2 linked regions of the Methanococcus maripaludis genome follow. The protein of the gene in region 1 interacts with the protein of each later gene in a pairwise test. Links are inferred from orthologs where the notes say so. Each region holds a gene or a part of one and is shown in the gene's direction. Other genes may lie near its edges. The genes, in order: sepS and pscS.

What was found.
Region 2: the proteins of sepS (region 1) and pscS interact in binary tests that used the Methanocaldococcus jannaschii proteins (3 or more experiments, as listed by UniProt). The link is inferred for Methanococcus maripaludis from one-to-one orthologs.

Annotation. Positions count from the first base shown.
Region 1 is NZ_CP026606.1:281,098-284,340, forward strand. What follows is about bases 255-3,158. They hold sepS (O-phosphoserine--tRNA ligase), read left to right. Parts: upstream 255-851; coding sequence 852-2,465; downstream 2,466-3,158. Other genes in these bases: MMJJ_RS01440 (NCS2 family permease), read right to left, coding at 255-757; MMJJ_RS01450 (iron ABC transporter substrate-binding protein), read right to left, coding at 2,545-3,158. Also shown: more of MMJJ_RS01440, read right to left, coding at 1-254; more of MMJJ_RS01450, read right to left, coding at 3,159-3,243. UniProt on the Methanocaldococcus jannaschii protein: Catalyzes the attachment of O-phosphoserine (Sep) to tRNA(Cys).
Region 2 is NZ_CP026606.1:1,460,032-1,463,306, reverse strand. Bases 79-3,014 are described here. They hold pscS (O-phospho-L-seryl-tRNA:Cys-tRNA synthase), read left to right. Parts: upstream 79-943; coding sequence 944-2,086; downstream 2,087-3,014. Other genes in these bases: nadA (quinolinate synthase NadA), read right to left, coding at 2,462-3,014; MMJJ_RS07965 (hypothetical protein), read left to right, coding at 2,092-2,451; larE (ATP-dependent sacrificial sulfur transferase LarE), read left to right, coding at 149-916; bioB (biotin synthase BioB), read left to right, coding at 79-143. Outside these bases: more of bioB, read left to right, coding at 1-78; more of nadA, read right to left, coding at 3,015-3,275. UniProt on the Methanocaldococcus jannaschii protein: Converts O-phospho-L-seryl-tRNA(Cys) (Sep-tRNA(Cys)) to L-cysteinyl-tRNA(Cys) (Cys-tRNA(Cys)).

The DNA of each region.
Region 1 (3,243 bases):
AGAAGAACGCCAAAATTATGTTTATAAGACCAAAACTAAGAGCTCCCATAACATCCATCTGCATCAGTGTTGGTGCTAAGGATGGAGGCATTGCAACTAAACCTGCAGGAAGTGCTGAAACACCAAGGCCCATGCCAATTACTGCGGTTAAGATAATACCCCAGAGAATTGCGCCGGTTACTTTTCTAGCCATCATTGCAGCAGTTGCAAATAAACCAAAGAGTGCCAAAAATGTTGCAGGTGAAAGCACGTTTCCAAGACCTACCAAAGTAGCTTCGTTTGCAACGATAACTCCTGCAGATTTTAAGCCAATAAATGCGATAAATAACCCGATACCAACAGCAGTACCGTATTTCAAAGCATCAGGTATCGCGTCAAATATCCAGGTTCTAATTTTAGTTAATGTTAACAAAATGAATAAAATACCAGAAATAAAAACAGCACCAAGAGCAGTCTGCCAGCTTAGGCCCATGCCCATGACCACACCAAATGTAAAGAATGCGTTTAAACCCATTCCCGGTGCAAGTGCAAACGGATATTTAGCATAAACGCCCATTATAAAAGTACCAAGTGCAGCGGATATACATGTTGCAACCATTACTGCCCCAAAATCCATTCCCGCCAGACTTAAAATCGACGGATTTACAAATATGATATACGCCATGGTCATAAAAGTCGTAACTCCTGCCATGGTCTCTACTTTGAAGTTTGTTTTATGTTCTTCAAACCCAAAGTACCTAGCCAAAAAATTTGCCATAAGTTCACCCCAGTTAATTAATATATAATATAAGCAACTATTATGAATATAAAGATTACATTTCATCATAAAATTTAGAAATTTAGTGATACTGATGTTTAAAAGAGAAGAAATCATTGAAATGGCCAATAAGGACTTTGAAAAAGCATGGATCGAAACTAAAGACCTTATAAAAGCTAAAAAGATAAACGAAAGTTACCCGAGAATAAAACCAGTTTTTGGAAAAACACACCCTGTAAATGACACTATTGAAAATTTAAGACAAGCATATCTTAGAATGGGTTTTGAAGAATATATAAATCCCGTAATCGTCGATGAAAGAGATATTTATAAACAGTTTGGCCCGGAAGCTATGGCAGTGTTAGATAGATGCTTTTATTTGGCAGGACTTCCAAGACCAGACGTTGGTTTGAGCGATGAAAAAATTTCACAGATTGAAAAACTTGGAATTAAAGTTTCTGAACACAAAGAAAGTTTGCAGAAAATACTTCACGGATACAAAAAAGGAACACTTGATGGTGACGACTTAGTTTTAGAAATTTCAAATGCACTTGAAATTTCAAGCGAGATGGGTTTAAAAATTTTAGAAGAAGTTTTCCCAGAATTTAAGGATTTAACCGCAGTTTCTTCAAAATTAACTTTAAGAAGCCATATGACTTCAGGCTGGTTCCTTACTGTTTCAGACTTAATGAACAAAAAGCCACTCCCATTTAAACTCTTTTCAATCGATAGATGTTTTAGAAGAGAACAGAAAGAAGATAAAAGCCACTTAATGACATACCACTCTGCATCCTGTGCAATTGCAGGTGAAGGCGTGGATATTAATGACGGAAAAGCAATTGCAGAAGGATTATTATCGCAATTTGGCTTTACGAACTTTAAATTCATTCCTGATGAAAAGAAAAGTAAATATTACACACCTGAAACACAGACAGAAGTTTACGCATACCACCCAAAATTAAAAGAATGGCTCGAAGTTGCTACATTTGGAGTATATTCGCCAGTTGCATTAAGTAAATACGGAATAGATGTACCAGTCATGAATTTAGGACTTGGTGTTGAAAGACTTGCAATGATTTCTGGAAATTTCGCAGATGTTCGAGAAATGGTATATCCTCAGTTTTACGAACACAAACTTAATGACAGGGATGTCGCTTCAATGGTAAAACTTGATAAAGTTCCAGTAATGGATGAAATTTACGATTTAACAAAAGAATTAATTGATTCATGCGTTAAAAACAAAGATTTAAAATCCCCTTGTGAATTAACCATTGAAAAAACATTTTCATTTGGAAAAACCAAGAAAAATGTAAAAATAAATATTTTCGAAAAAGAAGAATGTAAAAACTTACTTGGACCTTCAATTTTAAACGAAATCTACGTTTACGATGGAAATGTAATTGGAATTCCTGAAAGCTTTGATGGAGTAAAAGAGGAATTTAAAGACTTCTTAGAAAAAGGAAAAGCAGAAGGGGTAGCAACAGGCATTCGATATATCGATGCACTTTGCTTTAAAATTACTTCAAAATTAGAAGAAGCATTTGTGTCAAACACGTCTGAATTCAAAGTTAAAGTTCCAATTGTCAGAAGTTTAAGCGACATTAACTTAAAAATCGATGATATCGCGTTAAAACAGATAATGAGCAAAAATAAAGTAATCGACGTTAGAGGCCCAGTCTTTTTAAATGTCGAAGTAAAAATTGAATAATTAATTTTTTTTATTTTTTTTAAATTTTATTTAAAAACTAATTTTAAAAATTAAAAAAGAAATTTAATATATTTTAAAATTATTTGATTTCAAAAGTATTTGAATCAATTTTTCCAAATCCTCCGTAATCACTTTTCATTTGGTTGTAAACTCCTTCCCCAACTAAAAAGCTATATATATCGTCTGCGTTCTCTTCGGGATTTACATCATTGAACTGATCAGGATATATCGTTTTTCCAATATAATAAGAATCTGCAAGCAGTGTTCCAATATTTATCGTATAAGATGTAATTGGTAAAACTGCATGGGTATTTCCACCATTAAATGCAGTAAATGAGTTAAAAAGCTCGGGATTTTTCCCATACTCTTCTTTTATTCCATTAAAACTTCCTTCATCTATAAAAATATAGTCCGGATTCCATGAAATCAGCCTTTCTTTATCCACAAACGTTTGTTGTGGATCATTTCCAAGTTCGAGCTCGTTTACAACGTTTTTAGCACCCAGTGCTTCGAAAGGTAAAAATTTATACTGTGTCGAGGTAATCCCCTGAGAGCCGGACTTTGCAATTCCGCCAAGATACACAGTTGGTTTTTCATTTTCGGTGATATTTTTAGTCTTTTGATTTAAATCTTCAAAATTTTGCTTCATAAATTCAATTACGTCATCTGCCCTATTCTCCTTTCCAATGATATCCCCTGCAAGTGTTAATGACCCATATACTGAATTTATTTCAAAAGAAGCTCTAGAAGCGCCACCGTAGCTTAAAACCACCACTGG
Region 2 (3,275 bases), 1.2 Mb from region 1 along the record:
GAAGAGAACATGTTTTAAAAGATATGCAGAAATATTCACTTCTTGCACTTGATGGTTTAATGATTGGAAACTATTTAACTACAAATGGGCAAAATATCCAGTCTGATTTAAAAATGATTGAAGAAATGGGTTTTGAGCGGTGAAAATCATGAAAAAAGGTTTGCTTGAAAAATATAACTCGTTACTTGAGTTTTTCAAAAACAAAAAAGTGGTTGTTGCATATTCTGGGGGTGTTGACAGCACACTTATTTCAAAAATTGCAAGCGATAATGCACAAACACTTGCGGTAACGATTGATAACGGATTTTTTTCTGAAAATGTAATAAAAAAAGCGGAAAATCGTGCTAAAAAATACAACATTCCTCAAAAAACCATGAAAATAGATTATTTAAATGAAATCATTTCAAAAGACTTAAAAAACAGATGCTACAACTGTAAAAAAAGAATTGCAGAAGAACTTAAAAGAATAAAAAATGAATTGAACTATGATATCATTGTCGATGGAACAATTTACGATGATATATTTGAAGATAGGCCGGGAATAAAAGCTTTTAATGAAGAAAATATAATTTCCCCCCTTTCTAATTTAAAATTCAGTAAAAATGATGTTTTTGAATTATCAAAATACTTGAAAATTGATATTCCAAAAAAAGATACCTGTATGGCAACCCGTATTTTATCAGCGCCAATTTCTAAAGAAAATATGGCTAAATCGAATTTAGCAGAAGCGTTTATAAAATCAAACTTCCATATTGAAAGTTATTTAAGGGTTCGATACCTTGAAAATATTGCAATTATCGAGATGACTAAAAAAGAATCAAAAAAAATATTTGATAATGATTCGATAGAAATAATAAATACAGAACTTAAAAAAATAGGGTTTGAAAAGGTTGTACTCGACCTCAATTTTAAATAATTAAATTACGCGAGAATTGGTGATTTTATGGAGATAAATACTGATAAATACAAAAATATTACTAGAAATCTCGAAAGAGAAATGATTAACTTAAATCCAATTCAGAGAGGAGGAATCCTACCAACTGAATCTAAGAAAATAATCTATGAATACTGGGATGGGTACAGTGTCTGCGATTACTGTTCAGGAAGACTCGACCAAATCGAAACTCCCCCTATAAACGAATTTTTAGAAGACATGTCCAAATTTTTAGGAATGGACATAACAAGACCTACACACGGTGCAAGGGAAAGTAAATACGCTGTTATGAATTCCATCTGTAAAGAAGGCGATTACGTAGTTTTGGATGGAAATGCCCACTATACTTCATATGTAGCACTTGAAAGAGCTAAATTAAACTACGAAAGAACTGAAATTGAAGAATACCCGACATTTAGAGTAATTCCTGAAAGTTATGCTGAAAAAATTGACATGCTCGAAGATTCTAAAAAAAATATCGGATTAATCCTTTTAACACACGTTGATGGAAATTACGGAAACGTTGCAGATGTTGAAAAGGTTGGAAAAATTGCAAAATCTAAAGGATATCCATTTTTATTAAACTGTGCATATTCTGCGGGAAGAATGCCAATTGATGGAAAAAAATTAAATGTGGACTTTATTGCAGCATCAGGACACAAAAGTATGGCTGCATCTGGCCCATGCGGTCTTCTTTCAATAAATAAAAAATATGAAGATGAAGTGCTTGAAACTTCAAAAGTAAATGTATTAAAAGAACTCCAGATGCTTGGTTGCACTAGCCGAGGAATTCCAATTTTAAGTTTGATGGCAAGCTTTGAACACCTGATTGAAAGAGTTAAAAATTGGGATTTAGAACTTGAAAAAACAAGAAAAGTGGTTAATGAGCTTGAACCATTAGGATTTAAACAGATTGGGGAAAGACCAAGAAACCACGATATCATAAGATTTGAAACCCCGATTTTAGATGAAATTGCAGAAAAAGATAAACGAAGAGGATTTTTCTTCTACGAAGAATTGAAGAAAAGAGGAATCGGCGGAATCAGAAGAGGAGTTACAAAAGAATTCAAAATGAGTGTTTATGGATTAACCAATACTCAAGTTGACTACGTGATAAATAGCATGAAATCTATTATAAACGAGTTAAGGTGAATTTAATGAGTTCTAAGTATATACTCCCAGTAATTGCGCTTTTAATTCTTGCGAGCGCAATATATTTCTCATTTGGGCCAGATACTCCTGAAAAGTACGTATTTTTAGGAGTTACCTTTAGTATGGGCGGCGTAGAATACCAAGGATACACTGTTGAAGGTCAAAACATAATATTTGAATACACAAGAGAAGGGGACGCATTTTCACAAGCGGCTACCCCGAGGGTTGCTCAAACTGGTGAAAAATACAAAAATGTAGAAAATGTATATGTAAAAGTCGATACTAACGGCGATGTAGAGTATTACAAAGCTGAAATATTCGATGAAACCGAAGAAATGGTTAGATACTACGTAAAAGAAGAATAAAATAAAAAAATTAAATTGAAAGCATTCTTTCAATTGCTTTTCTTGCATTTTCAATTATTTTTTCATCAAGCGTTATTTCATGTTTTTCTTCCAAAAGACATTGTTCTATTTTTTCTAAAGTTATGTTTTTCATCGATTTGCAGATTGCGTCAGTTCTTAAAGGAATTAGTTTTTTTGATTTCCCCACTTTTTCCAATTCTATTTTAAGCCGGGATATCATGTCGCATTCTGTTCCGATAATAAATTCGCTGCATTCTGAATTTAAAACGTGTTTTACCATTCCACCAGTACTCATCACGTAGTCAGCACTTTCCTGTAATTTTGGGTCACTTTCAGGGTGTATTAAAAGTTCTGCATTTGGATACTTTTCTTTTACTGCTTTTGCATCATCAATTGTAAACATTTTGTGAACATAGCAGTGTCCGCCCTCAGGCATTGGAATAATTTTTTTATTTGACCTTTTTGATACAAAATAACCCAAATTATTGTCTGGACCAAATAATACTTCGTTTTCTTCGAAAGAATTCACAACCCTATCAGCATTTGCAGAAGTACATGTTGCGTCAGCCAGTGCTTTTGCAGAAGCAAGTGTATTTACATAAATTACAACTTTTGCATCAGGATACTCTTTTTTTGCGTCAAGTATCACTTCTGGGGGAAGTTGGTGTGCCATTGGGCAGTCTGTTTCAATAATTTCGGGAATAAGTACTTTTTTCCCACTGTTTAATACTTTTGCCGTTTCTGCCATGAAATCTACACCGCAGAATACGATTACATCTGCATCGGTATCTCTTGCAGCAATGCAGAGTTCTAGTGAATCTCCA